Regions from separate parts of the Lysinibacillus sp. FSL L8-0312 genome, predicted to be linked through region 1. Evidence: riboswitches for the same ligand, from Rfam matches in the RefSeq annotation. Region 1 holds a riboswitch; each other region holds the start of a gene.

Region 1 (10,606 bases):
GGCTTTTTAAAAAATGTAGATGCTCGATGAACATTTTAACTGAAGATATGAACCCTGATTATTTTGCAAAAAATATCCCTGGGATGATGGGCTATTACGATACTATTCCCTTTAAAGATGAACAGCTAAAAGAACGAGTAATGATTCAAATAGCTGTGCTCAATACAGTCATTGCAATCGAGATGGATAGGGCTATGACAGACGAGCATATGCAGCTATTTACAAGACTACTAACAAGGATAGGCGGTATTGGTTTTCTACCAGACGGTACTTTGCTGGATCAAAACGGTAGCGTGATTGTTTATCCTAACGGGGAATCAGGTCCATCTGACTTTAGACCCCATGCTTGTACAAGAAAAATAAATACGCATGAGGTAGCATCAGCACAGGGAGAAGTGCGAAAAAATAAAACGATCGCTTTTTTAACAGAACGAGAGATTCCTTACGCTGCTTCTCTTCCTCAGCTATCACCATTAGAAAATCTCCACTTTAAAAGTCAAGAGGATATCGCAAGAAGAGCAGTTGCCCTATTGATTGTTATTCAATTCGCCTGTGACGTAGCACAAAATGGCGATATTGAAGGGTCTAGGGAATTCTTTACCGATATGCTACATAAATATAAAGTACAACCATTCTTAACGGAGCAAGAAAGGCTCTTTCTGGGGGCGCAGCATCCTAGTACGCAAGAGGCTGTCAATATTTCATGGCAATATGAAGCCTATTGGACACTCATTTGGGCATTAGGTATGGTGGAAGAGTTAGATTTTCCGGAAGATGTTTGTGATTGTGAATATGCGATTCAAGCTGTTTCAAGCTGCGAAACGTTTGAACAGTTTTACCAACAAACAATTATGCGCAGTAAGGAAGAAATTTTAGACGAGGCTGATAAAATTTATAGATTGCATTGGGCTTGTGTAGATAGTCGAATTAATGGACAGACAGCTCCTTTAGCGTTAAATGAAAGTGTTGTGATGGAAAGGCGTAGAGGCTTATTTTGGATGATTGGGTATCAAGACGAGGAATGGGATACGATATCCATGGATACATAAAGTAATCGCAAACTAGGGAATCTAGTTTGCGATTATTTTATAAGAGAGGTTATTTTACATAATGGGGTTTACTTACTTTATCGATCAAGAGAATACCATCGTATTGATCGCGTGGAACAAAGCTTTCCTGCATAACGCCCCAGCTATAGCCTATGCGAGGCTCAAACATCCATGAGTTGCCTCGCTCATTTTGACGATTGCGCATATCGATGAATGTATATGGTTTATTTTTTGTAGACAGAATATCCTCAATAGATCCCTTGATAGGTGGTAATACAGCCATCGGTTCACCCATATTATTTGCTGTCTCGCCACTTCCCATGTATAGGCCTAGTACATAGCTATATTTCTTGTAGATGTCTGGTAAACGTTCGCCCATTAATTTGACTGGATAAGGGGAACCCATTACATCCGATTGTGCTTTACGAATATGGTCATTATGTGCCCACACGATAAACTTTTCTGTTGGATAAACCTTTTCAGCTAACCAAAGTAAGTTTTCACCCATTGCCTGATCTCGCCATTCCATTGTTTGTAAAAATGACTCTATATTATTTTGTTCAAGGTCAATATTGGCCTGAATAGTTAGTTCAACATATTCATTTGCTAAACGAATACGATCTGCTAAAGTACGCTCCATCAGTTTTACAATGTGGGGTTCATTTGGATATGCTGCTTGCAACTCTTTTTCTTTTAACTGTACTTGTGCCTTTACTTGTTTATACACATTGATAATTGTTGCCTTTTCTTTTTGATAGCCCTTTAAATCTTTTCCTGAGCTCCATTCAGCGAGTTGTTTCTCTGCTTCACTGAATTGTTGAGCTAATTGAGGATTGTGCAGCCAATCTCCATTCGTGAATGCCCCTTGTTGTTGAATATCAAAGCCCGTGAGAACAAGGGGTTGCTTTGTTGTATAAGTTGTTTTGGCGTATTCAAACAGAGGAAGGGTTTCTTTTGTCCACCATACACCGAAAATACCATCCTTCATTGTTTGTAGAGCCGCTTGTTTGTCAATTTTTCCTTGGGCGTTCATCACATTCCCCATGCCACTTTCAAAAGCGAGAACATTATAGCCCATTTCTTGATGTAAAAATTGTATTAAACGTGTTTTAGCTAGATTAAATTGTGCAACACCATGAGAGCTCTCTCCTAAAAAGACAATGCGCTTATCATGTAATAATGGCTTTAGCATCTCTAAATCCTCAAATTCACTAGATGGAATTTTTTGTCCATTAAATGTTTCAGGTTGAATGGAGGACAGGCTATAGGCATGATCGTTTACCCATTTTTTCCAATCTAATAACGTTTCATTAGAAGACCTAACCTGTTTGACTGTTGAATTAAGTTCAATATTGAGCTGTTCTTCATTTGCAGTGACATCCGCAGAGACACTAGTTACTCCGTTTAGTGCCATTAAACTTGTCAGTGCAATACTTAATAAAACCTTACGTTTCCTATCTTTTTTCATTAATAATCAGCCCTTCTTCTTATATTGATACTTATTATAAGGAACGAAGTTTAAAGCTTAGGAAGAGTTTGTTTAAATTTTGTTTAAATTTGCCTATATTGGCAAAAAAACATCCCCGTTTGTAAAGTGGAGTTGCTCCATAGCGTTGGAAACAAAACTACCTTGCCAAGGGTTCTTTTTCTGCTAGTGAATCACCTTTTTTCAACAACATAAAACATCTCCATTTGTAAAGTGGAGATGTTTATCATTATTTATAGTGATAGGTGCTTGCTCTAACATGGTTACGTTGAATTTGATTGAACCATGCACGATCCTTTTCTTCTTGCTTTAATGTACCAACAATGGAGGAGGAGCAGCTCACACAAATTTTAGCTTGTGTAATTTGTCCACATCGTTCACAGGGCGCTCCTAAATTAGGGAAAATGGACTTTTTTAACTTTCCTGCTTTTACCCATTTGTAAAGGAGTTCAGGTGATACTCCTGTTAAAGCGACTATCTCATCGTTTGTTAAGTAGCGATTATTTTTTCTTAATAAAAAATGATGTAACTCTGAAAATATATCCTCTTCTCTCACATCAATTCTTTTATGGAATAGCAACATAACTAGTCCTCTCCTCGTCAAATCAATTAATGATTTCATTAACTGTTATAGGTTGTTCGTCATATTTATAATTTTCCCAACGATTACGCGCAAGCTTTCGATATTTTGGTGATACATTTCGATCGGCAATTAAACGTGAGAATCCTTTTTTAGCTTCTACAATATCACCGAGTCGAAGGCTTAATTCAGCATGTAAAAACTGGATTCTTTCTCCACCCTCCTGATTGGATGCAAAGGATTTACTATAAAAGTCTCTAGCTGCAAAAAGGTAACGCTTTTCGGATTCCTCATCGGTTTTTAAACGATAAAGCCAAGCAATTTTCAAGGCGAAATTCGCCATTAAAAGGGATTCTTCCATGGAAGCACGTGATACCAAATAAGCAAGCTTAAAACTGACAATGGCATCATCGATTGTACGTTCCTGACAAATATCCATCGGCTTCTGGAGCTCTTTAATGTAAATTTCATCAATGAGTTGCATGAAAGGTCCATATGTCCGTGTCATAGACTTATGGTAGGCATAGCCGCAATGGGGACAAACAGCAACCTCATACAGCAAAGGATTTAAGCCATCATAAACAGGCATGAAATCTGTTTGCTCCTCGATGATTTTATATCGATTAGGGCGTACTTTATAAGTTGTAAAATGCTTTTTGCAAAATTTACAATCTACACTACTTTCATAGTAGTAAATGTTAAATGCCATAAGAATCAACTCCTTTGCAGGCTCTAAAATTTTGTTTCTTTTGCTCTATTTATACGTAAATGTTTATCGTTCAATGTATTTAAGTAGATATCTTTTATTTTAACAATTCTGTGTTCTTTGGTATACTCCTTTAGAATTATTAAAATAAAAATATTCATCTGTTTTATAGTTAATTGTCATTAAATCTATGCTTGTAATAGTATTTATCGGTGCTGTTAATGTAAGTTATAGAGTTTGCTGAAAGTTTGTCAAAATACTTTCATACTTTTCATTAAGTATAAGGAATGAATTAAATGTTTGTGATTCTAAAGTACTGTTTTATAAAGGCGGCTTAAGATGAATTATAATATCATATTTTTTGATATGGATGGAACACTGATTAATTACGAGGATGGCTGTGTGGAAGAAAGCACAAAGAAGGCCATTCAACTTTTGCAGGAGAGAGGAATTCACCTTGTAGCGGCTACAGGAAGACCTTTATCGATGTGTCAGGAGATACAAGCGCTAGGGATTGAAACCTTTATTACAGCAAATGGGGCATATGTGAAACACAAGGATTTAATCATACATAAAACACCTATTGCTAAAGATATTGTTCAAAATGTACAAGCTTTTGCACGTGAACAGCAGCATAGCCTCACATTTTTTACAGAGCAACTATCGATGAATGGCATTCAGCATCCAGCTGCTTTCAATGCGATGCAGGCAACTCTATCTTTACGAAATTTTCCGGTTGTGAATGAAAAAATTGTGGATGAAGAAGTTTTTCTCATGTGTCTATATGCAGATGAGGAGGCTGAAAAAAGATATGCTAGCCAATTTCCGCATATATTTTGGCAGCGATGGCATCCTTATATTGTGAATGTATTACAGCAGGATGTTGCCAAATCGATAGCTGTTAAAGCGGTACTAGACCATTTTAACATTGATCCTGAAAATGCTATTGCTTTTGGAGATGGGGATAATGATATTGATATGTTAGAGCATGTAGGGCTAGGTATTGCTATGGGAAATGGTAGTGCAGCTCTAAAAGCAGTTGCGAATTTTGTTACAAAGAGTTCCACTGAAGGTGGTATTGACTTTGCTTTACGGCAGTTTCAAATGATATAAAGCTGCTGAAGGTCTTAAAGTCGATGCCTCAGGTTCTCTTAGATCTATTGAAGGAACTTGTTAATCAATGCGTTTTAATAAATTTTGGGTGGGATGTTATATGGCACATCATGTGCAATCTCTAATTGAACATTACGGGTATTTGGGTATTATCGTGATCCTAATTGGAGGCATTGTTGGGTTGCCACTTCCTGATGAGGTCTTTCTAACATATGTTGGCTACAGCGTTTATATAGAAAGCCTTGAACACATTCCCGCTTTAGTAAGTGCAATGATTGGTGCAGTTGGCGGTATTACCTTAAGCTACTATATCGGCTATCGTTTTGGCTTACCATTATTGCAGAAATATGGACCCAAAATTCATATTACGGAGCAAAAAATTGATTTTACAAAACAACTGTTTACTAAAATTGGGCCAACTTTATTATTAATAGGCTATTTTATACCTGGTGTACGACATCTGACAGCCTATATTGCGGCAATTAATAATTATCCATATAGAAAGTTTGCTTTTTTTGCCTATACAGGGGCATTTATCTGGACTTTCACATTTATAACGTTAGGGAGGATGCTTGGGGAGAAGTGGCGGTTTGTTGGTTATTATTTATCCCATTATAGTATTTATCTCATCCTATTGTTTGGCCTCGTAATGCTCATCGTTTACTATCTATTCAAAAAAAGAAATATACGAAAATAAAGGTCTGTATGATTCAACATATGAATCGTACAGACCTTTGTGTTATGGCAAAATAGCAAATGAGCGTACAGGGAATCCAGATGCCTTTTCAGGCTTAGGGACGATATTGAAGATAATTGCCCCCTTCGCAGGTAGCTTGTCCAAGTTAGTCATCAACTCAATTTGATAGATGTTTTGTTCAAGCACGAAGTATTCGCCATCTAGCTTACCATTTTTGTGAAAATCAGCGGCTGAATCAGTATCAAATGTTTCATGGCCAAGTGCACTTATTTGACGTTCCTTCAATAAAAATTGTAATGCCTCTAAGCCCCAGCCTGGTATATGGTTATGTCCATCCATATCTTGGTTACTAAATGCCTCTTTATCTGGCCAGCGCTTACTCCAATCCGTACGTAGCGCTACAAAGGTACCTGCTTCAATTACTCCATGTTGTGCTTCAAAATCAAAAATATCTTGCACACTTAGCGAGAAGTCATGATTGCTAGCAGCTTCTCGTGATTTATCAATAACGACAAGAGGAAGAACTAGTTCTTTTAGTTCTAATTCTTCTAGATAGCGGGAGTCTCGCACAAAATGAATGGGTGGGTCGATATGTGTGCCATATTGTCCTGGGAACGTGAATTGTTGTGCGAAGAACCCGTCATCATGAGAGAATAATGTTTCAAATTTAGCATCTTCAAACATAAAAAAATGTGGGGAATTAGGGCCGAATGTATGTGTTAAATCAACCCATTGTTTTGATTTTAATAATTGTAATGCTTGTAAAAGTTGGTTTGACATTGATTTCACTGCTTTCTGTTAAAATTAGTAGAACATAAAAAAGAGTCCCCTTAGAAGAGGACTCCAGAATAAGCAACGGTAGTTCTTCTTCTCATCTTTCAGGCTTAAAATTTTGCCAATTGGAATTAGCACCATACTGTTGAGCTGGTTGCTGAGACTTCATCGGGCCAATCCCTCCGTCTCTCTTGATAAGAAAAGTGATATAAGAATTTTCAGAAATAATAATAAAACACTTTAGCATAGAATTTTATAGTTTACAAGTTCGATAGAGATATAAGGGTAAATTTTTTTACCAACTTAAATTTATGGTTATGCCACAACAACCATTATCCATAAGACGTATTCTGAAATTGTCTGGTGTATAATTTGCATCAAATTTCATCGTAATGCCTGTTGATGTGATTAATTTATCAACCTCTGTTTTATTTGAAAGCTGTGCAGCATTCATTAGATCATGTGCAAATTGTTGAGAGCTATCAATTTTATCCGTAAGCAATTGAGCCTGTTGCATGATCGCCTTTATCCGTGTAGCTGACATTTTTAATTTATGTGTGTCGACAGGTGGAAAGGGGGTAGTGTTCGGCATTGCTAAATGTTGAGGAATAGGTCTAACGGCAAGCTGCTGGGCAAGTGGCGACGTTGGGTAATGATAAGGATGAACAAAGTACGGATAAGGATTGTAATACAATGTAATTCCTCCTATCCTATAGCTGATATCTTATCTTATGTAGCTAAACGTCTTTAGGTGTTATTTTGCAGTGCAATGTCTGTCCTAATCATTTAAAAAGGAAGCCAAAGTGAGCTTCCTCTTTTAGCCGAGAACATGTAAGACATCATCAATTTTTTTACTATGAGACAGAATACCGTAATTCATCCATGTTAAAAAATCCACTTCATATACACAGTTGGTTTTAACTGCAGCTAGATTTTTCCACATAGAAGTTTTTAAAATCGTACGCTCCTCGTTCTCGTAAATGGAATGTTGTTTATCAAAAGTAATAAATAAATGATCCGCATCTAATTGCAGCAATTGATCAAATGTCAGTGGTGCTTTACGTTGATTGTGCGGAATACTCCAGACAAGTGGATGTGGCATTAAACCGAGGTCACGATATAAAATTGGCCCCGTATAGCCACATTCAGGACCCGCATATAGAGTAATGCCAATGGCTGAAATGCGAAGAAATGCCACACTTTGCCCATAAACGGATTTACTAAGAATTCCTTTTGCTTGCTGTACCTTATCCTCATATTGTAGGATCACGTCTTGCATCAAGGCGGTTTTTCCTGTTAAATCAGCAATCTTAAACAAAGTAGACTGCCAGTTCTCTCCAGGATGTGAGATATGACAGATGGGAGCTACTTCATTTAAATGATGACAGGATTCCCATCGCTCTATACCTGCATCTAGCATAATTAATGTTGGTTTATAGTGAAGGAGTCGATCCATTTCTCCATTTTGTACATCGATATCAGGCACTTCTTGAAGACCTAAATAGTCTTGTTTTCCCCATTTTGGATGACTGAATTGAGCAATTGGTGTAATCCCAAGGGCGACAAAGAAGTCTTCTAAGAATGGTGCAAATACACGTAGATTGCTGCTTTGGTTTCTTCTATATTGTCCTGGAGAGATGCCGACATGTTCTTTAAAACGACGATTGAAATAATATTCATTATTAAATCCGATAGACTGACTAATTTCAAATACCCGATCATTTGTTGTCATTAATAATTGCTTGGCTTTTTCAATGCGAATGTTATTTAAATAGTGAAGAGGGATTTGCCCTGTAATCTCTTTGAACATACGGGTATAATTCCATCTTGGAACATCAGCTAGCTCTGCCAACTGCTCGACAGTCCACTCTTTTTCAAAATGTTTATGCAAATAGTTAATGGATTGCTCAACAGATTGACGATCATTTTTTTGCACCAGCTTGGGTATTGTTTGATGTAAGAGCAATAACATCAGCTCTTGAAAGTGTACATGCTGCTCAAAGATGGTGTGCTCATCCTCCGCTAGACGGTTCTGATAAATGGCTTCTAGCAGTCTACGACATTGCGAAAAGGGGAGGAGACGTTGCTCTTTGACACGCTTAAAAGAGCTAGTAGTCTGTTTATTGCTAAGATGGACAATGTTGAACTGTAATTGATAAAAACAAAGGTGCTCGTTTTGAATGCGTATATTAGCCGTGTTATTAGGAGGAATCGATATGCACTTTTCTTCACTAAGATGAATGGTGTTATGATCTATTTCTAGCTTTCCGCTGCCACTCATTACGATGAAAAGTGTATAGAAATCACTATTAAACTGCTGCTTGTTCGTTGATTGAGTCGCATAAGAAATAGTTTGTAACGTATAGACATGTGTTAAGTTACCCATTGATGATTCACCCCTTTATAATTGAATTTGGAGAACAATACAAAGAAAGCTCTCTGAAGAGCTTTCTTTCATGTTGTTGAAAAAAGATGATGTCAACGGCAGAAAAAGCAAATTTGCAAGGTGAGAGGTTGATTTCCGTTCCGCCAGCGCCCTTTCCAGGGGGCGTCCGATGAGCCGCTTCACTCACTTACGCTCGCTCCAGGGTCTCATCTGTGACGCTAAATCCCCTAGGAGTGACGCTGGCTCCACTCCAATCAACCATTCTGCAAAGTGTCTTTACTTTTTTTCATAGTAGTATAGCGATCAAATAGCCCATTATCTGTATTCTTAGAGGGGATAGGCTCTTATTTTCAATATGGAGAAGTGATGAATGACAATCATCCTCCATAAAATAAGTAGCAAAAACCTTCACTTTATTTGAAAACCTTTGCTAAAAAGGTACCATTTTTGTGGGTTGGAGTGGAAGGCTACTTGACTCCCATGGGATAGCGAGACAGGCGAGCCCCTGCACGGAGGAAGCGGCTCAGCGCTCGCCCACAGGAAAGCAAGTAGCCTGCAACGGAAATCCATTTTCATCTTTCACAAAAATTTTATGGATGGTTTTGTTTTTCAACGCTATGCAAAGAAAGCCCTCATAAAGAGCTTTCTTTTGAAAATTATTTCACGAACCATTTTTCAAGATCATCATATTTCAGCAGGTTAGCTGTGATAGCTCCAGACTGCCAATATGTTCGATCCGCAATATAGACATGCCCATTTTTAACAGCAGGTACTGTTTTCCATAGTGTACTATCTAACCATTTAATCGCTTCTTGATTTTCTTTCGAATCCCAAGTGCCATTTGAAGGGAAAAGGATGATATGATCTGCATCTAGCTCTGGAATAGCCTCTTCAGATAAGACTTCATGAAACTCTGTCATATCACGTGCTAACGGATGTGGTGTCAAGCCCGTTTCTGTGTAAATATAGCCAGTGTAGCGATTTTGAATGCCAAATAAAGCTAATGTATTATCTGCGACATTTAGACGTACAACAGCAACTGTTTCGTCTCCAATTGATTCATCTAATTTTGCTTTTAAATCGGATACACGTTGCTCATATTTGTCAACGATTTCCTTTGCTTTATCAGGAATATTTAAAACATCAGCTATTGTTTTTACAATTTCACGTGGATTTTGTAGAATATCTTCTTTTAAGCGGTAAGTAGGTGCAATCTTTGAGTATTCTTCATATTTTGCCTTATCCGCGGCGCCATCCACAATGATTAAATCAGGCTTAGCTTGTAGTAATGTTTCCATACTACCAGTAATGTCGAACTCAGGAACATCTAATCCTAAATAGTCCTGTTTACCCCATGATGGGTGATACCATTGCACAACAGGTTTTACATCCAAGGCAGTTAAATAATCCTCCATATAGATAGCAGCTACACGCTGTGGGTTTGTAGGAATTTCTACTTTTCCAAACTCATCTTCTACAATTCTTGTATCTTTAGTTGATTGATCTTCTTTCGCTGTATCCTCTTTTACTTCATTTGAGCCACAGGCACCTAACACGAACATTAGTGCAAGTAAAAGGACAAATGAAAAATATCGACCTCTACGCATTGCTATTCACTCCTATTAATTTACTAAAACAGCAAGAATGTCATCTTAACCTAGAATGATAATCATTCTCGTTTGATTCAAGTAAATTATAGGACACAACATATCAACAAACAATACACATTCTCTACTACTTTTTTATACAAAATGAAATTTGACTTCCTATTGTTTTTTATTATCGAAAATGTACCAGACTAATGTAACAATTGCT
Region 2 (10,606 bases), 720 kb from region 1:
TAAACTTTGCGCCTCTTTTAAAGCTGTTTCGAATGACCAGCCTTGTGCACGCATTTTTGTTAAAATATAATTACATGTGCCATTCAGGACTCCTTGAATACGGCTCACATCATTAACAAGTAAAATATTTTTCATTGTTTTAATAACAGGTACGCCACCTGCAGTAGTTGCCTCATAGCCTACAAAAACACCATTTGCTTTTGCCAGATCCTGCAACTCTAAGCCTCGTTTAGCAAACATCACTTTGTTGGCTGTAACAACGTGACATTTATGCTCAACTGCTCTTTTTAAATAACTGTATGCAGGCTCTTCATTTACAATCGCTTCAAACACAACCTGCATACCTGGCTCTGCTAAGACATCATCCATACTCGTCGTCATTAAATGCGCTGTACCTGGTACACGTTCACGACTAGCATCTGTCACTAAAATCTTTGCTACCTCTAATTCAATACCTAATTTATTTTTTAGCTCTTCTCGCTTTTCATTTAAAATATGATAGATCCCTTGACCCACCGTTCCAAATCCTAAAATCGCTGCCTTTATAGTTGCCATTTCTGTTATTCCCTCCAACTTACATTCCGCAGTTTCATCAAAGCTAATTTCTCCATGGGGTTGTGTCATGATAATTGGACACCCACCGCAAGCTTTAGCCAATTACTCTTCTTTGTACGAGTTTCGCTATTTTAGTATGTGTTGGAACACATACAAATTCAAATAATTCTAAATTTATCTTAAAGAAAATTGTAACGCAAATACATACTTAGCACAAGAAAAATCTTTCTAGGAAGGACATTTGTTTTCTCTAGATGTGCAAAAGAAATCGGTTTCATTCCCTTTATTATACGTTTTTTTAGTTGATCTATAAGATTTGAACAAAAATTGACTATTTCCATTTAAATATATGAATGTCTTTCTTCTATTATATATGTATGCTTGGACACCCATCATCTTGTTACTATTTTAATGACCTCTAAAGAAAAAACTCATTCCCTGTAGCAGCAGAGAATGAGCTTTAATATATGGGGGTTTTCAACTTGCTTTTGAAAGCAATTGATAACGATAATGTGTTAAAGCTTGTTGAACAAGACTAATTTCTTCTTCTGTAAAATTTGGTATTGCATACGTACGTTCCACTAATTGAAATGTACCGTATTTTAAGTAAAGCTCTGTTGCAGGAAGTGCAATATGGCTCACACCGTAATGTTCATATGCCTCAAAAACTTCCTTTACAGTATAGCCCTCCTCTTCAGCCACAACATACTCTTGAAATGCTGTATGACCAAAGACTTGCTTCCATTTTTTATCGACTGATGTAAGTAAGTGTTGAATGGATTGATTGTTGACAAAGACATGACCTTCATTCAGCTCATAAATTAGATAGGATGCAATGTTTTGTGCACTATAGATATTACCCATTTTAAACACTCCTTTATCATCAGTTTTTTTGGAAGAGCAGTCACTGGCTATGCGACCACTCTTCTTCTATATATTCAAAAGTGGGGGGAGCACTTATGAAAACATTTACCTTATAACAAGAATTTTCGTATTCTTAACTTATTCCCTAGTATATAACACGGAATTAACTAAGTCAATAATACACATAAAAATACTTGGTTTTATTTTTAAAAAAGTTCTGATAATTGATGGATTTTATACTTGGTTGATGTAGCAACGTTTGACGCAATGCCAAATGAGGCAATTCGAATGAGAAAATACGTAAACTCTACAACATCTTCCCTTGCGTTCTAAAACTTAAGCTTCTACAGTTTGTTCAGTTGTTGTGGCAAGCGTAATGGCTTGTTCTAAATCAGCAATAATATCCTCTACTGCCTCTAAACCGATGGATAAGCGAATGAGCGACTCGGTTACGCCAGCTTGAATTAATTCATCTGTTGATAATTGCTGATGTGTAGTAGATGCTGGGTGAATAATGAGCGATTTGGCATCCCCTACATTTGCTACATGTGAAAACAGCTTCACGCTATCAATTAGCTTTCGACCAGCCTCACGTCCACCTTTAATGCCAAATGTAAGCACAGAACCGAAGCCATTTTTCAAGTATTTTTTCGCCAAATCATGTGTCGCAAAATCTTCTAGGCCATTATAGTTTACATACTCCACAGATGGGTGGTTTCGTAAATATTCAGCAACTGCCAACGCATTTTCATTGTGTTTAGGGATACGCAAATGAAGCGTTTCTAAACCTTGTAGTAAATTAAACGCTGCGTCAGCACTTAATGTTGGACCGAAGTCACGTAACAACTGTACGCGTAGCTTCGTAGCAAAAGCAGCAGAAGCTGTATCAATTCCGTAACGTAATCCATGGTAAGAAGCATCTGGTTCCGTAAATCCAGGGAATCGTCCACTAGTCCAATCAAACTTACCAGCGTCTACAACAACCCCACCTAAAGTTGTACCATGACCACCTATCCATTTAGTTGCGGAGTGAACAACAATATCTGCACCGTATTCAATTGGTGTGGAACCATAAGGAGAAGCAAATGTACTATCGATAATTAATGGTAAACTGTTAGCATGTGCAATCTTAGCTACTGCTTCAATATCTAAAACTTTTAAACTTGGATTACCATAAATTTCAGCGAAGACAGCTTTCGTTTTATCGGTAATCGCAGCCTTAAAATTCTCTGGGTTTGTTTCATCTACAAAAATTGTTTTAATGCCATACTTCGGTAATGTGTTAGCAAATAAATTATACGTACCACCATATAAAGAACTACCTGCTACTATTTCATCGCCTGCTCCAGCTAGATTTAAAATGGAAAATGCGATAGCTGCTGCACCAGATGAAAGTGCTACTGCTGCTGTTCCACCTTCCAATAAGGCCACACGCTTTTCAAAAACATCCACTGTCGGATTTGTAATCCGTGTGTAAATGTTCCCCGCTTCCTCTAAGGCAAAAAGACGTTGCGCATGAGCAGTGTCCTTAAATACGAAAGCAGTTGAGCGATAGACAGGAACTGTTCTAGAGCCCGTCACTGGGTCTGGCTCTTGACCACCATGTAACAGCAATGTTTCTGGTTTAAAATTTGTCATTGTGTACCTCCAATTATTTTTTTACGATGGTACCGGAGATGAGGAGGATTTATGTGTAGAAAACAAAACCCTCTCCTGTTAAGAAGAGGGTTGCGGTTGCAAGTTTTCCTCCCCTTATCTGCCAGATCCAAGTAAGAATCTGTAGGAATTAGCACCTTAGTAAGTTCATCACTTACTGGTTGCTGGGCATCATAGGGCCTATCCCTCCGCCGCTCTTGATAAGAGTATGAGATTCAATTTCCATCGTTGTAACACAGTATAAACATAGAGTTTTTTTCTGTCAATATGTAAATTTTATTTTTTCCGAAACTTCTGTCAGCTCTTATACGTAATATGAACGCATACACTAATTTAGAAAAAAATTTGAAAGGAGTATTTTTATGGTAAAAGCCGTGATCATTTTTCTCTTAGTTGGATATTTAATTGGCTGTATTCACGGCTCTAAAGTGGCACAATTTTTATCGGGGGTTGATTTAAAAAAAGCTGGCCATGGCAATGCAGGTGCCTCTAATGCTACACTTTCCCTCGGCTGGAAATATGGCGTTTTAGTAGCCCTAATCGATATTGGCAAAGGCGTTGTAGCTATTATCGGTGCACACTTTTATTTAGCAGATGCTCCGCATTTAACCGAAGGAGAAATATGGCTCCTGACCTACATTATTGCTGCAGGGGTTATTTTGGGTCATAATTTCCCATTTTATATGGGCTTCAATGGTGGGAAAGGAACTGCCTCTATTATTGGAATTCTACTTGCTGTAGATTGGAAGATTGGTTTATTTGCACTTATTTTATTTGTCATTTTATCCTTTGCAACTAACTATTTAATTGTCGGTGTTCTAGAGTTTTATCTCGTTTTTTGTACGGCAACATATTTATGGATTCCTGGAATTGGCCCAACTATAATTGCTGTCCTTCTTTTTGGCATAGCTATTATCCTGCACATCGAAAATATCCAACGATTAGTGAAGGGTACAGAGCCTAAAGTAACGTCTGCATTTAAGAAAAAGAAATAATATTACAATGGATATTTTTGTATTTTTTATGACCGTATATTTTCTCTTTATCTACTTATATCGCTGTAAAAAGCAGCTATTCTGCATACTTATTTTTTTACAATAAAATAGACAAGTTCTTATCTTAATAAAACATTTTACTAACCGATGTTATGGATAATAATCGTCATATTTATCGTAGAAAGGATGAGAAAATATGTCTTCACCCAATCAAACAGCTACGAAACGGAATTTAAAGCCACTATGGATTGGCTTGGCCTTTGCTTTACTAATCATCATTACTTTTTTACCTAATAACGGTGACTTACCGATTGCTGGACAACGAGCTTTAGCCATCTTAGCATTCGCAGTCATCCTATGGGTAACAGAGGCCGTGTCCTATCCCGTTAGCTCAGCCATGATCATTGCACTTGTAACTGTTCTACTAGGGCTCGCTCCATCAATGGACGATCCTGCTACAGAATTAGGAACTGCTGGCGCTTTAAAATTATCCTTAAGTGGATTTAGTAATTCCGCTGTCGCATTAGTAGCAGCAGCTCTTTTTTTAGCAGCAGCCATGCAAATTACCAACTTACATAAACGGCTTGCTCTCTGGATCCTTTCACTTGTAGGAACAAAAACAAAAGCTATCGTATTCGGCGCCATTTTAGTTTCTATAGCCCTCGCTTTTTTTGTTCCTTCTGCCACAGCACGTGCAGGCGCAGTCGTACCAATATTGCTAGGGATGGTCGCAGCATTTGGTTTACCACGCGATAGTCGACTCGCCGCTTTACTTGTTATTACTTCGGTACAAGCCGTTTCCATTTGGAATATCGGTATCAAGACAGCAGCAGCTCAAAATATGGTCGCTTTAAACTTTATTCAGGAACAATTTAATGTGGATATCTCCTGGGGTGCTTGGTTGCTCTATGCTGCCCCCTTCTCAATCATTATGTCTGTAGCTCTATTTTTCATTATGATCGCTTTAATTAAGCCTGAGACTAGCAATATCGAAGGTGGTAAAGAGGTCATCAAAAAACAGCTTTCAGAGCTTGGCCCATTGAAGGCTCCTGAAATTCGCTTAATCATAACATCAATCGTTTTGCTATTTTTCTGGGCAACTGAAGGGAAATTGCATCCCTTTGACACAACTACAGTCACAATTATTGCCATCGCTATTTTATTAATGCCTAAAATCGGTGTTTATTCATGGAAGGAAGTTGAACCTCATATCCCGTGGGGGACAATTATCGTCTTTGCCGTAGGTATTATGCTAGGAACCATTTTACTTAAGACGGAAGGTGCATCATGGTTATCCGATAAAGTATTTGGTTCACTTGGGCTAGATACGATGCCAATACTAGCAACCATCGCACTCGTAACATTATTTAATATTTTAATTCATTTAGGCTTTGCAAGTGCAACAAGCTTAGCCTCTGCACTGATACCTGTATTCATCGTACTAGCCTCTACATTAACAACGAATGTTGATCAAGTTGGCTTTGTCATCGTGCAACAATTCGTCATAAGTTTTGGCTTCCTATTACCAATTAGCGCACCACAAAATATGCTTGCCTATGGGACAGGAGCATTTACAACAAAGGATTTCTTGAAATCTGGTATTCCATTAACGATTATCGGCTTCCTTCTAATTCTTCTGTTCTCAGCTACTTATTGGAAATGGATTGGATTATTATAAAACTCTAATATGCTCACAACAAAAAGCCTTGAAGCACAATTGTCCTTCAAGGCTTTTAATGATGGTATTTTATTGTTTCGTAAACGCAGGGTCCTTCATTGTCCCACTTTTTGCATAATGAACATGCCATGACAGTGCTTTTTCTAGATCGTGTGGCGTATGATGTCCACGAGTCGCCTCATTGGCATCATTATAATACTGCCATAGTTGCTCACGATAATCGGGGTGTGCACAATTATCAATGATAAGCGCCGCTCGCTCTTTCGGGGCAAGCCCACGTAAATCAGCTACACCCTGCTCAGTTACGATGACATCCACATCATGCTCAGTATGGTCCACATGTGAAACCATAGGGACAATACTTGAAATGTTGCCACCTTTAGCATACGATTTCGTCACAAAAATCCCTAGACGTGCATTACGTGCAAAGTCACCAGACCCTCCAATGCCATTCATCATCTTTGTACCAGAAACATGTGTTGAATTAACATTGCCGTATATATCAACTTCCAATGCTGTATTCACTGAAATAAGTCCGAGTCGACGAATAATTTCTGGTTGATTGGAAATTTCTTGTGGACGTAATACTAATTTATCAGCATACTTTTCAAAGTTCCCATAAACACGGTTTCCTACTTGCTCTGAAAGGGTAATAGAAGTAGCGGAAGCGAAATTTACTTTCCCTGCATCGATTAATTCAAATACTGCATCCTGTAGAACTTCTGAATAAACTTCTAAGTTCTCGAACTCAGAATCTTTAAAGCCTAACAATACGGCGTTTGCTACTGAGCCTACTCCTGATTGAATTGGTCGCAAGCTCGTTGTTAAGCGACCTACATTAATCTCTTCACGTAGGAAATTTAATAAATGATTCGCCATTACATCTGTCTCCTCATCAGCAGGAACAATTGTTGATGGCGCATCTAATATATCTGAGATAACGATGCCCTTTACTTTATCTAAATCTAGCGGAATCCCAATTATACCAAGACGATCAGACACATTTTGCAAAGGAATTGGATCACGCTTACCTTGTGGCGCAGGTACGAAAATATCATGCACTCCCTCTAATGCATCAAGCTGTGCTACATTTAATTCAATGATGATTTGGTCTGCTTCTTGTACAAAAATCGGAGAGTTACCAACTGAAGTTGTAGGAATTAATAAGCCGTCTTCTGTAATGGCAGCAGCTTCAATAATCGCGAAATCAATAGGACCTATAATACCTTGGCGAACAAGTTCAGCATTATGAGAAAGATGGGCATCTACAAATGTGATATCACCGCTATTGATTTTATTACGAATACCAGCATCTGCTTGGAAAGGGCCTCGTTTACGAATGACACCTGCTTCTGCTAAATATTGGTCTACTTCAGGACCAAGTGATGCACCTGTAAAGACATCTACTTGAAATTTCTCTTTTTTAGCTTTCTCTACAAGTGCAAGAGGTACGACTTTTACATCGCCAGCACGTGTGAATCCACTCATCCCTAATACCATACCATCTTTAATCCAAGATGCTGCTTCTTCTGCTGTTACAATCTTGCTCCGCAATTGTTCATGGCGAAGCTTTTTCGCTAACTTTTCTTCCATTCCTTATTCCCCCATCCCACTATATTTTTGTTCAACTTGCATATTTGGTTCCATTAAATGTGTGACATTCGTCAGAAGCTATATCTTTATCCAAATAATGTTGCATCAGATAAACACTAACATCCGTTGAATAAAGAAATTGTATTTTTTGGTAGCACAACCAAATAAACAGTCGCTTCAATAATTTTAAACTATTTAGAATATTTAATCTATATTAAATGAAATATTTTACTTTACGAGATAATTTCTACATTTGTAAACTATTTAAATATAACTATCCATCTTTTTTTCATTCGATTTTGGCGACAAAGCGTGCTATGCTCTTGATATAAAGCACGCATAAAGGAGAGAGTTTTTAAATGGTTAAAGAATTATTACGCAATCATTCATCGGTACGTATTTATGATGGACAACCAATTTCAAAGGAAATCATCGAAGATTTGATCGCAACAGCACAAATGGCTGCAACATCCCATTTTGTGCAGGCCTATAGTGTTATATGGGTAACAGATGCAGACAAAAAAGAAAAATTAGGTTTACTCTCTGGTAACCCACGTCAATATGAAACTTCAGGTGGTGCATTTGTCTTCTGCGTCGATTTCAAGCGTCTTCAAATGGCAGGAAAATTAGAGGGAGTAGACATTGTGGCTGATTCAGCTGAAAATGTCCTTGTTGGTGTCGCAGATGTTTCATTATTTGCACAGAATTTTGTTATTGCAGCAGAGTCAATGGGGTATGGAATTTGCTATATTGGAGGAGTACGAAATAAACCTTCTGAAATAAGTGAATTGTTTAATTTACCTGATCACGTTTTCCCATTATTCGGTCTGACAATCGGTGTCCCAGCTCGTCGCAATGAAGTAAAACCACGTTTACCTGTATCTGCCATACTACATGAAAATGAATACAATGTTGAAAAATATGAAGAGCTTTTACCAGCTTATAATGAGACAATGGAAATGTATTACAATAATCGTTCATCAAACAGAAAAATTGATAATTGGACTAAACAAATGGCTGATTTTTTAGTCGAACAACGACGTCCTCATATCAAAGAGTTTTTAGCTACAAAAGGATTTAACTGGAAATAACCAAATATAAATGGGGTTACTATCGTATGATTAGAACCCCATTTTTTTCATAATTTTATTACTCATCGATATTAAGGCTAGTGATTTTGTCTCGATATAGATAGTAAGTTCACCAATAAATTAAACGAAAAGCCTCTTCCCTTTTCCAGCTATTCCATTCATATTAATAAATGATCCCTAATGGATGAAAGGAGTTAAATGAATAATGTCCAATATCAATAAACATCTTGCTCGTACTTTAGAACAACAACATAAAAGAAGTGTAAGAGGTTTATTTTTAAAAATAGAGGAATTAAATAATGCATGTACACAGCTAAGAAAACGATTAGAGCCTAATGTTGATTTGACACTGTATAAACAGGCTATTGATTATGTTAATCAGTTCGTTTCCCATACCTCTATTCTCAACTTAAAATTTATTACCAATACACAAAATTTAGAAGTAGCTGTTTTACATACTCTTTTTTTATCCTATATTTTAGAACGCGAATCCACACATTCTTTTGCGTACGAAAATAGATTACTGCAAGGCTATTTACATGAAATCTTTACATTAAATGACCACGCAAAAACACTCTTTATTAACCATAAAGAAAAAATGCTAACCTTTATTCAAGAGGACAAATCCACATAATAAAAGACGATCTTGATATATCGAAGATCGTCTTTTGTTCTTTTATTGTAATCCCTTAATCATGAGGGATCGAACTGGCAAGAATTGTTCACCTGTATCGCCATATGTGAGAATGACCTCATCACCTTCTTGTAAATATATTGCTAAAGGCTCTGTTTCGGCACTAATTAAATAATTTTCACCATTATTTAATAAGAAAGATACCATTGTAAAATCACCTAGACGTTCTTTGTAAACACGCATTACCTTCCCGCTCACTTGTTTCTCTTCCGCATTTGAGCTACCATCTACTGTATTTCCTCCACGACTTAAGGCCGTTTTATATAGCTTTAGTGCCTCTTTAGGAGTAGTAGCATAAACAGATATTTCAGGATTGGCAGCAGACACGATGAAGTAGTTTTGTAAAAAGCCGTTGGAATCTAGCACCGCTGTCAGCCAGCTTGCTTCACCATAAAAGTTATATAACACTGGCATTTCACCAGTCCATTTTTTCTCAATAAATTTCTTCTCGATAATTTGTAAATTACCCTGTGAATCCATATAACTTGAATCTAAATTTCCTGTATAGTATGTGGCATCCCCTGTACGAGCATTCGTTAAGGAATAGCCTAACATTGAATCTACACCTTCTTTAGGGCTTGTAAAATCAGTAAAGTAATACATATCACCCTTCTCATCGAAAATTGGACTTACATTCGATTCTGTTCCTTCATCGGAAGGGATCTTTACATCCTTTTTACCAAACATACTGTTCCAAAAACCGTGAACATAATTACCAAAATAACTGTTTTGTAAACTTACTGTCTCTGGTGAAACTGCACCATCAATAAATTCAGGTATTTTGTCCAGTTCAACCGTTTCCGATTTCCCTGTTAGTGCATCAACTAAAACAATCCCTTTCACATCAAAGCCATTACGCGCGGTAATAAATTCACCATATGAACGAATGTAATAAGGCTTACCTTCATCATCTACTTCAAGCTGAACGTCTCCATAAAAAATAAGGAATGGATGTTGTAAACGCATATGACGTTCTAAATTAGCATTTAAATATGCAGAAGGAACATATTTCATTTCCTCTTTAACGAATTTAGGATTATCTGCAGAATCTGTGGCACTCATAATAAAGTAACCAGGTGTTGTATCCCCATTCATCCATTTAAAGAATCCTGAAAATTCAACAGGTGCGATATAAACATAATCACCCTTCACTTTTTGGATTTGTAAGCGTCCTAACTCATAGTAACTAGTGTTTGGCACTTGCCCGAAAGCTTTTTTCATTTTATTGCGAGCAAATTTCGGTGGTACACTTGCAGGTGTTTGTGTCTCATCGAATGGTTTTATTTCAACTTCTTCCTTCATTTCTGAGGATTCAAATTTTTCATTAGCATTCCATAGAGGAGCCGATAATACATACACAGCTACGCCTAAACTTGCTAAAAATAAAATACCTTTTATTTTCCGTTCAATACCACTTGCAAGCAGGGCGCCAGCTAACGTTAATAAAATAATAGCAGGCCAAAAAACAAGCCAGTTTACA
Region 3 (10,606 bases), 490 kb from region 1:
TCATCTTCAGATTCGAAAATTCAATATAGTTGCCATTAACTACAATGGTTGCACCTAATGAACCATAATCACCATCAAAATCAAGGAATCTTGAGCTTGTTCCGCTTGCATTTAATGTTAGTTTAGAGATGGATCGAACCTTCTTACCAGAAAGATCACCCTCAATATAAGCACCCTTTAAGACAGGTGCATTATCGTCATTAAAAATATGTGAAAGGCTTTCTGGAACTGCATAGGCTTCACCATTTATATAAACGGCATCATCATCTACATCTATAATTTTGAAAGATGTTTCATTGTTCTTTTTCTCTTGTGAACGAACCACAAAAGAAGCAAACTGTCCACGATTTACAGCATCAAACGGAGAGAATGTCACAGGTGTTGTGCCTTCAGTAATATTTAAATCGATAAGTGTTTGAATATAGATAGCATTGCTTGATTGGCTATCTACATCTTTAAAAATATTGTTGTAACTAGGAGATACCTCCAAATGGAATGCTAATACTAATATTTTTGCTAATTCGCCACGAGTCATCACTTCGTTTGGCATAAATGTGCCATTAGAATACCCAGACATAATGCCCGCGTTTTGCAATGCTGCGACAAATTTATAAAATTCGCTACCCTTCGGTACATCCTTATAATAAGGATTTTGGACATTTCTCGTATCCAATTTTAATGCCGTTGCAATCATTTTTGCTGCTTGTCCACGTGTTACATTGACATCCGGACGGAAGGTTTTATCGGCAAACCCGTTAATCACACCCTGAGAATATAATTTTAATATATCGTTATAATGAACTGAGTATTGGTCGATGTCTGTAAAGGGAGAAGTAGCCGCTGCCGCTTTTTGTGGTGGAGGTACTACAACAGCAATCCCACTTGTAGCAAATACTGTTGCTATCAAGGCTTTATTTACTTTTTGGATTTTAGATTTATCCATCCCACTCTTCCTTTCGCTTATGTATTTTGATACGTACAAATATCATTTCCTCATACTCTTTATATCGGCTCGTAGCTAACGAACCTTCATAGATAAATCTAAATTAGTCAGGTAAATTTCTTGATTAATCAAATGACCTTTCTATTTCTGAAATGGTGATTAATTTTTCAGTTTGCTAACTGAGTGATTCGCCATTTTGACTCACCTTTCTATTTCTTTTGGAATGATAGCCCTTCTTAATGAGCATCTTTTCCCACTTTTAGAACGGGCTCTACACTTTGACGAGCTCTTCCATGTGATATCACCACTTCTCTCCTCTTCAAACCATTGTGGCCACGTTTGACCCTCACTAATAACAAAATAAATTCCCTTCATCCACACAACAAAAAAGCCAAGGAGCATCGGTGCTCGCTTGGCTTTTCACGATATATAGGCATACATCTAGTCGTCCTTGGGGTGTCATAAGGGAAAGGGGGATAACCTTACGTCTTGTCAAGTCGATCAAGAGATGTGACCCGAGTTACATATCATTTGAACATGGTTTAGGAAGTCATATGGCGGATGACTTACAAGTAGCTTGCCCAAATGATGTTTGCATTAATCAATTACCCCGAAATTCAAAATTGTAAGCCCCTTTGTTTCATTTTTTACTGCATTTATATTTCCGCAACCTTTACTTGATTGCGTCCCTCTTGTTTCGCAAGGTATAGTGCATCGTCAGCTGCTTTAATTAGTTCCTCTGTTGAATCTGCCATTGCTGGATAGGCAGCTATTCCTGCAGATAATGTTATGGGTCTGCCACATGGACTTTCTGTTGTTGCCAAAATTTCTCGTAGTTGTTCAGCCACTTGTGCTGCCTCTTCTGCTGCCGTATTTGGTAGCAGTATGACAAATTCCTCGCCACCATATCGACAGCATACATCTCCTTCACGAGCCACAGCTTCCATATGACTGGCTAAAAATTGCAAAACTTTATCGCCTACTGCATGACCATATGTGTCGTTCACACTTTTAAAGTGATCTAAATCTAGTAAAATAATTGCATGTGGTACATTGTTCGTTAACCATTCGGCAAGCATCGAATCCATTGTACGTCGATTCGTAACTCCCGTCAGTGGATCAACAGTAGATTGATCCTTGAAAAACGAGACCTGTCCATGTAAAAATGATAAACTCCGAACCAAGGCATTCTTCAAAGAATAAGCTTCAAAGTACCATCCACTTACAGATTTTAAACCTTCTACATTTTTCTTATCTAAACTTTCCTCCGTTAAATTTGCTAGTTGCTGCAAAGGGTTGGCAATGCGTGCTGCCGCCCAAAGTACAATGATAATAGATAGAATCATAAGGGGTACAGATTTAATAATGACTTCCTGCACACGATCAAAGGAAGGGGCTAGTGCTACGTCTAAAGGTTTCTGGGCGACAACGCCCCATCCTGTTGATGGGACTGTACTATAGCCAGCAAGCATTTTCACTCTTTCTGTGTTCTCAACAAGTTGAGCACCACTCTTTCCTGATATCACCGATTGAACGACTTTATTTTTCGTTACCACATCATTAATCCGACTTGGGTCTTGATGATAGATAACACGCCCATCTGAATCAACTACATATACGTAAGAGCCGTCCTTACTATAATGCTCTCCCAGTAAAGTTTTAAAGGCATTTGGTTCCTTTAAATAAATAGTCCCTGCTATCATTCCTAAATACTCATTGGAGTCGGAAAAAATAGGATGAGAAATAAAAATGATGAGACGTCCTGTCATCGCCTCATATGGTTTAGAGATAAGTGGTGTCCTTTTGGATAACGCCTCTTTAGCACCGATTGATGTTAAAATTTCTCCCTTTATTTCAATAGATGGTGGAGAGACGGATAAAACCAATCCTTCTGCATTTGTTATTACTACAGAATTAAACATTTGATTTTGCAATCTCAAACGTTCTGTTTCCTGATTCAATGCTTGCGCATCGTCCATCTTTGCTTGTATCTGAGTTGCACTATAACCTAATATTTGGAAAGATTCATGTAGATAAGAATCCGCAGTAGATGCCAATTTTTGAGCATAAACCCTATTCGTTTCTAGTGTATTTTCCTTTATCGAGTCAATATTCATTCTGTATCCGCCCCAAACACTACCAAGGCTCGTGAAAAAGAATGCTGCCATCGCAACTCCCATAATTAAATGCTTTAGTTTTAATTGATGTGATTTCATTTCTTCTCTCCTATTTACGTTAATTTTATATGTATTTTTTGAGAGATACTTTATTAATAAATGGGGTAATAGTATCATTTCCAAATTGCGTAAGAAGAATCCAATACACCACTAGGATTGTATCAATAAAAAGGGTCGTATCATATAGCTAGCTAGTAAACAAAATTCTACAATTTATTTTCTTAAATTAAATATTCTAACAACTGACAACTATTGTCTGAAATTTGATAAAAAATCTAAATTCTAAATTTTTTTACTTTTATTGTTATTCTGACATATGAAAGTTGAAATGTTTATTTTATAATGAAAAATAGCATAGGCAAGTTAAGGTCTATTCTGTTATAATACTCTTTAAAATAAAATAAACTGTATTAATACAGAATCGAACGTTACGCTTTTCACACAATGGGGATTATGAGAAAAGCGCTACGCTTCCATCAATGGGATGGTCGTGTAGCCTACACAAAAAGGGGTTGGAAGATTTGGGCATTTTACAAGGGTTAAAAATTCTCGATTTTTCTGCATTACTACCAGGGCCAATGGCGACAATGATTTTTGCTGATTTAGGAGCAGATGTCATCCATGTTGAATCTTCAAAGCGCGTTGATTTAACACGAATTATGCCTCCCTATGATGAAGATCATGAGGCTTACATTCATCAACATTTAAATCGATCTAAAAAATCAATTACATTAAATCTTAAATCACCAGAGGCTATAGACATTGTAAAATCACTGGTGCAAGAGTATGACGTTATTATCGAAGGTTTTCGGCCTGGTGTCATGCAACGCCTTGGCATTGGCTATGAAGCTCTAAAGGAAATAAATCCAAAGGTTATCTATTGTGCGATTACTGGTTACGGACAAACTGGACCTTATAGCAATCGACCTGGACACGATAATAACTATTTATCTTTAGCAGGCTTACTCGATTATTCACGCCATAAGGATAAAAAGCCTGTCTCCATGGGGGTTCAACTAGCTGATATAGCTGGAGGGACAATGCATGCCGCAATTGGGGTACTGGCTGCTGCCCTTCATCGTGAAAAAACAGGCGAAGGACAATTCATAGATATTAGTATGACAGATGCTGTCTTTTCGCTGAATGCTATGTATGGTGCTGCGTTTATTGGGGGTGGTCGTGTACCACAGCCAGAGCAAGAAATTTTAAACGGAGGCAGTTACTATGATTTTTACAAAACAAAAGATGGACGCTTCTTCTCTGTCGGTAGCTTAGAACCTCAATTTCGTAAACTGCTCTGTGAAGCACTCGACATTCCTGAGTTGATTGATAATACCTTTAATGATTCTTACTATACGCAAATACGCTTTAAAGAGGCTGTTCATGATGCCTTTCTATCAAAGACATATGAGGAATGGCTTGAGGTATTTAACGAGGATTTTGAAGGTTGTGTAGAGCCTGTACTCACTTTTCCAGAAGCATGTGAGCATCCACAGTTGAAGGCTCGCGGCATGATCATCGATATTCCAAAAAGCGATGGCACCATGCAACAGCAAATTGCTTCTGCCTTTAAATTTGATGGCACTGAGCCTGAGTACAAGTATGTCGGTGCCAAGCTTGGAGAGCATAATGAAGAAGTATTAACTGCACTTGGCTATAATGATGAACAAATTGCTAGTTTACGAGAAAAGGGCGTTTTAGAATAACGGAAAGGTTCAATTTGGAAGTAGGCAATTTTCAAATTGAACCTTTTTATGGCTGCCTGCTCATTGACATCCTCAGTAACATAAGCATAAATTATTTCACTAGAAAAAACGCGGCTACCAATGTACTCCTGCTGTTATAACAGTAAATGTATTTATTTTTCTAATAAAACTTTTTAAAAGAAATGTTGACATATAATTCATCAAGCATTATAGTATTGTTTAAATCTTAACAGACAATTAAATACGATAATTTCTTCTTATCCAGAGAGACTGAGGGACAGGCCCAATGAAGTCTCGGCAGCGGGTTATTAACATAATACCGTGCCAATTCCTGCAAATGTACTTACATTTGAAAGATGAGAAGGAAGTAGTTTCTTCAATAGTGGGGACCTTCCTTTTTTCTTAATCGATAAGAACAAAAGGAAGGTCCTTTTTGTTCTTTATTTTTAAATAGGGAGTTGAGCAAGTAAATGATTGAATTTCAGAATGTAGCGAAAACCTTTAAATTTGGTGATCGTGAAGTGAATGCAGTGAAAGATGTATCTCTTTCAATTCAGCAAGGAGAGATTTTTGGAATTATTGGATTTAGTGGTGCAGGAAAGAGCACATTATTGCGGCTTGTGAATCTATTAGAAAGTCCAACCCACGGCACTGTTCAAGTACAAGGTGTTGATATTAATTCGCTCACACCAAAAGAGGTAAGAAAGCTGAGAAGAAGAATCGGCATGATTTTTCAAAATTTCAACTTATTCTCCTCAAGAACGGTAGCTGGAAATGTAGCCTATCCACTTAAGCTGGCGGGAGTGCCTAAAAAAGAAATTAATGAAAGAGTTGCAGAACTTCTTAGTTTTGTTGGTCTTACAGAAAAAGCGAACGATTACCCTGAGCAATTATCTGGAGGCCAAAAACAGCGGGTTGGCATTGCGAGGGCGCTTGCTACCTCCCCTGATATATTAATTTGTGATGAAGCAACCTCAGCGCTCGATCCAGATACAACTGGGGAAATTCTCCGCCTTCTCAAAAAAGTAAACAAGGATTTAGGAATCACTATTTTGCTAATCACACATGAGATGAATGTCATCCAACAAATATGTGACAGAGTAGCAGTCATGGAAAATGGAGCAGTAATTGAATCTAATTCAGTTTTTGATATTTTTACAAATCCACAGCATTTAACGACTCAACGGTTTATTCAATCGGTTCAGCAAGATCGACCATCTGCATCTCTATTAGAGGAATGGAGAAAAAAAGGCGGCAAAAATTTATACCGTGTTATTTTTAAAGGTGATATTGCTAGCGATCCTATCCTTTCTCGCGTAACAAGAAAATTTGATGTGGACGTTAATATCGTCTATGGCTCTGTCCGAGAAATTCAGGAGAAGTTCTATGGGAACTTGCTCGTCTCATTTGAGGGACATAGCGATAAAATACCTAGTGTTCTTACTGAATTACAAGACATTGTAACTGTTGAGGAGGTAAAATTCAATGAAGGTTGATTGGACGACTTTTTGGCCCCGTATTTTTGAATCTACGGGTGAAACGATTTTAATGGTTATTATAACCCTTATCTTTGGTTCTATTCTTGGTATAACAATAGGTTTACTACTATATGTGACACGAAAAGGAAATATTTTAGAGAACAAATTCGTGTTTCAATTGTTAAATTTTTTAATTAATATTATTCGCCCAGTTCCATTTATTATTTTTCTAGTGGCCATTAGCCCATTAACAAGAATGGTTGTTGGAACAACGATTGGTACGTGGGCAGCAATCTTTCCGATGACGATTGCCTCATCATTTGGTATTGCGAGAGTAGTAGAGAATAACTTAGTTAGCATTGACCCTGGGGTAATTGAAGCCGCAAAGGCAATGGGAGCAAGTCCTCTACAAATTATTTTTACTGTATTAATTCCAGAGGCACTTGGACCGTTAATTTTAGGCTTAACGTTTGTGACAGTCGGTTTAATAGATTTCTCTGCAATGGCTGGTACAGTTGGCGGAGGCGGTTTAGGTCATATTGCAATGACATATGGTTATCAACGCTTTGATGGAAGTGTCATGCTTGTGACCGTTATTATTCTTATTATTCTTGTACAAATTGCGCAGTGGATTGGGAATAAGCTATCAAGAAAAATTATGCGACGGTAAGAAGGACATTTTTCATTTGAATAAAACAACGAAAGAGGAGATTAATAATGAAAAAGTGGTTTAGTATTTTATTAGTTTTAACAGCCGTATTAGCATTGGCTGCCTGTGGGTCTGATTCAGCTACAGATAATGCTAAAAAAGAAGAAAAAGTAAAGATTGGTGTAACTGGAACAGATGGTGAAGTATGGCCGATTTTAAAAGAGAAAGCTAAAAAGGAAGGGATTGAAATTGAGCTTGTTGAGTTCTCTGACTATACATTGCCGAATCAGGCATTAGCAAATAAAGAAATTGATATTAATTCCTTTCAGCATATCGCGTTTCTAACACAATTTACTAAAGAAAATAATGTCGATTTAGTTCCAATTGGTGCTACTGTTATTGCTCCAATGGGAATATATTCAGAGAAAGTGAAGAATGTTAACGAAATTAAAAAAGGTGACAAAATTGCTATCCCTGATGACCCTTCCAACCAGGCTCGTGCATTAAGATTATTAGAATCAGCTGGCTTAATTAAATTGGCAGATGATTTTGGTCTCTTCGGTGACCCAAGTAAAATCGTCGACAACCCGAAAGATTTAGACATTTTACCGATTGTAGCTCAACAAACACCACGTGTATTACCAGATGTAGTTGCATCCGTTATTAATAATGGAGTTGCTGGACAAGCTGGGTTTGATCCCGTAAAGGACCCCATTTATCTTGAAGATGCCAACGATCCAAACGCCTTACCTTATGTGAACATTTTTGCTGCACGAGCAGATGATCAAGATAATAAAACATATCAGAGAATTGTCGAGCTGTATCATGAGGAAGACGTAATGAAGGCAGTCGAGGCAGAAACAAATGGAGGATCTATTGTTGTTGATTTATCAAAAGATGAGTTAATAAAACAAAGCAAAGGACTATAGGGGGAGATAAATATGAGCAAAACTTTATCAGGAATTGAACTAATCCAGGAATCCATTGAAACAAATCAAGCATTGTATATTGAAACTAGCCAGGCAATCCATGCCAATCCAGAGATAGGGAATCAGGAGTTTTTCGCAAGTCAAAAGCATGTAGAAATCTTGACGAATGCAGGATTTAAAGTAGACACAGCCGTTGCTGGACATGAAACCTCCTTTTATGCAGTGAAAGACAGTGGAAAACCTGGTTCAACAATTGCCTTTCTTGCTGAATATGACGCTCTTCCAGGTTTAGGGCATGCCTGTGGTCATAATATTATTGGAACAACGAGTGTAGCAGCCGGAATTGCTCTTTCTAAAACATTAGATGAAACTGGTGGCAGTGTCGTCGTCTTAGGAACACCTGCTGAAGAGGGTGGTCCAAACGGCAGTGCAAAGGGAAGCTTTGTAGCACATGGCTATTTAAAGGAAGTAGATGTCGCTTTAATGATTCATCCAGCAGGAAAAACATCTCTAACAAGCGAAACACTTGCCGTTGATCCACTTGATTTCCATTTTTACGGGAAAGCCGCACATGCATCAGGGGCTCCTGAGGAAGGAATTAATGCATTAGATGCAGTGATCCAGCTTTTTGTTGGGATTAATGCTTTACGCCAGCAGCTTCCTACAGATGTTCGAATTCATGGAATTATTACACATGGTGGGGATGCACCAAACATTATTCCTGAATATGCAGCAGCAAGATTCTTCATTCGTGCGGATTCATGGAAAAAAACAGAGGAGGTATCAGTAAAGGTACGTGCAATTGCTGAAGGTGCTGCACTAGCAACCGGGGCAACGGTAAAAATTGAACGCTTCCAAAATGAAGTAAAGGATTTTGTGCTAAATCCTTTACTAGATAATATTTTACAAGAGGAGTTAGAGGCTTTAGGAGAAAAGGTTTGGACAATTCGAGGACAAGGCAAAGGTTCAACAGATACTGGGAATATTAGCTACGAGGTTCCAACAGCACATCCATATATAAAAATTGGCCCAGACGATCTAATTGGGCATACAAATGAATTTAGAGAAGCTGCTAAATCCCCTGAAGGTGATGCAGCTTTAATAAAAGGAGCAAAAGCACTTGCTTCAGCTGGCTATCGCTTATTAAAAGATAGTGATCTTTTAAGTGAAATAAAAGCTTCTTTTGAGACAGCGAAGGCACAGAAAGAAAACTTCTAAAACTCATTCTAGCATTATTTGCATATGGAACAGGGCTGTACCAGAAAGTTGCCGAAGATCAACTTTTTGGACAGCCCTACTTTTATACATATGCACTTATAAATACTCGTAGCTTTTCAAAATGATCGTCAATCAATAAATACTTTTTGTAGATTTCCATTAATTTCTCAAAAAGCTCATAGTGCTCTGTTACAAATAAAATCTTTAAAATATTTAATAGATGGAGAGAGGCACTTTGAGCTACAAAATAATAAGGAGCCTCTGATTGGCGATAATGTTGACGCCATTCTTCCACAGATAACCCAATATGCTGTAATGAATTATTAACATGTAATGCAATATCCTGCTGAACATATGCCTCAATTGCAATCAATTGTTCATTGCTACAACTCCCCTCCACTAATGCTGCATGTATTTTTTTATTGGATGCTAGTACATGCTCTTTTAAAAGGACTAACCCCTCTTGATAACGTCCCATTCTTACGTAATGATCCAGCAATATAGCATACAAATTCTCTAAAAAATTTAGTTCATAGTTTTTAATAATTGCAGGAGGAGTCGGCTTACGATTTGGTAGTAACTCTTTATATTCAAGCATTATCTCGATTGCATAATTATTAAGTCGCTCATCCTCTAATAAATATTCCCCATATTGAATAACTAATTCATTATCCTTCTCCTGATGTGCTATATGAAATAGTAGATAGGCTATTAACACTTTTTCCTTCTCCGTTAATGCATACATTGAATAACGCCAATCCGCCTCAAAGGACGTAATAAGTGCCTTCACACAGTTATTATCTCCCTCAGCCAATCGGTAGTGTACAACAATTTGATAAAGACGTAACTGTTTTTTTGCCAAACAGCTAGCATTGTGCTTATCCACATGAGTTATACACTTATCCAGTATCGTTTTATAGTTATTCACAAAGTTATCCACATGTTCACAATTTTCTTTCATAGATTGCTCAAAATGTCCCATTATTTCATAAAGAAATGTGAATTGCTCTAAGGGTCTGTGGATAAGCAGTGAATAAACCTTTTTTGTAAAAAGCCAATGCCAAAAAGATGCATGCTCTTTATACATCATATGCACTAAATATTCATCTTGAAATTTATATAAAATAATTGTTTGTAGTTCATTAACTGGCATTGCTATTTGCATTCGTTTCCCAAAAACTAGCCAAATTAGTCGTTCTAAGTCTATTGTGTGTTGCGCAAAGAGTTGCTCAAAAAAAGTTTCTTTTCCTTTTTGTGTATAAAAAAAAGCATTGAGCCGTTCATTCACAAATTTTGCATCTAAGCCATATTTGTCAAAATACATTTGCATTTCTGTTGATACACGACCCCAATATTTACGAGCTGTGGAAAAGGCAATATTCTTAGCCGTTTCTTCATTTACTAAAAATAGCTTTGGTGAAAGCGAAGTACCAAGTATTTTTGGATCTTCCTGCAGATTTGACTCTGCCTCCAGCCATGTTGCTAGTAAATTTTCAGCACCCTTTT

Evidence for each region. A riboswitch is a leader RNA that binds a small molecule or an ion and turns the genes downstream of it on or off. The one in region 1 is predicted to bind S-adenosylmethionine.
Region 2: it holds a riboswitch for S-adenosylmethionine, as region 1 does, so the genes downstream of both, MHI22_RS18435 (O-acetylhomoserine aminocarboxypropyltransferase/cysteine synthase family protein) here and MHI22_RS14690 (cyclase family protein) in region 1, are expected to answer to the same signal.
Region 3: it holds a riboswitch for S-adenosylmethionine, as region 1 does, so the genes downstream of both, MHI22_RS17215 (methionine ABC transporter ATP-binding protein) here and MHI22_RS14690 (cyclase family protein) in region 1, are expected to answer to the same signal.

Annotation. Positions count from the first base shown of each region.
Region 1 is NZ_JBBOOV010000001.1:2,908,101-2,918,706, reverse strand. Features, by position in the region: gene MHI22_RS14720 (DUF4272 domain-containing protein) at 1-1,049, shown strand, start outside; gene MHI22_RS14715 (erythromycin esterase family protein) at 1,099-2,517, opposite strand; gene MHI22_RS14710 (hypothetical protein) at 2,765-3,118, opposite strand; gene MHI22_RS14705 (DUF2225 domain-containing protein) at 3,141-3,824, opposite strand; gene MHI22_RS14700 (Cof-type HAD-IIB family hydrolase) at 4,161-4,934, shown strand; gene MHI22_RS14695 (DedA family protein) at 5,035-5,631, shown strand; gene MHI22_RS14690 (cyclase family protein) at 5,674-6,411, opposite strand; SAM riboswitch class I at 6,500-6,606, opposite strand; gene MHI22_RS14685 (hypothetical protein) at 6,701-7,099, opposite strand; gene MHI22_RS14680 (helix-turn-helix domain-containing protein) at 7,223-8,791, opposite strand; gene MHI22_RS14675 (ABC transporter substrate-binding protein) at 9,448-10,398, opposite strand; gene MHI22_RS14670 (MFS transporter) at 10,558-10,606, opposite strand, start outside.
Region 2 is NZ_JBBOOV010000001.1:3,631,325-3,641,930, reverse strand. Features, by position in the region: gene MHI22_RS18445 (homoserine dehydrogenase) at 1-555, opposite strand, end outside; gene MHI22_RS18440 (hypothetical protein) at 1,033-1,419, opposite strand; gene MHI22_RS18435 (O-acetylhomoserine aminocarboxypropyltransferase/cysteine synthase family protein) at 1,756-3,057, opposite strand; SAM riboswitch class I at 3,169-3,282, opposite strand; gene MHI22_RS18430 (glycerol-3-phosphate acyltransferase) at 3,438-4,070, shown strand; gene MHI22_RS18425 (DASS family sodium-coupled anion symporter) at 4,267-5,748, shown strand; gene MHI22_RS18420 (succinate CoA transferase) at 5,818-7,341, opposite strand; gene chrR (class II chromate reductase ChrR) at 7,701-8,432, shown strand; gene MHI22_RS18410 (hypothetical protein) at 8,638-9,066, shown strand; gene MHI22_RS18405 (hypothetical protein) at 9,109-10,606, opposite strand, start outside.
Region 3 is NZ_JBBOOV010000001.1:3,399,906-3,410,511, reverse strand. Features, by position in the region: gene MHI22_RS17230 (S-layer homology domain-containing protein) at 1-943, opposite strand, end outside; gene MHI22_RS17225 (sensor domain-containing diguanylate cyclase) at 1,600-3,159, opposite strand; gene MHI22_RS17220 (CaiB/BaiF CoA transferase family protein) at 3,642-4,826, shown strand; SAM riboswitch class I at 5,081-5,189, shown strand; gene MHI22_RS17215 (methionine ABC transporter ATP-binding protein) at 5,297-6,322, shown strand; gene MHI22_RS17210 (methionine ABC transporter permease) at 6,312-6,974, shown strand; gene MHI22_RS17205 (MetQ/NlpA family ABC transporter substrate-binding protein) at 7,022-7,882, shown strand; gene MHI22_RS17200 (M20 family metallopeptidase) at 7,895-9,100, shown strand; gene MHI22_RS17195 (hypothetical protein) at 9,183-10,606, opposite strand, start outside.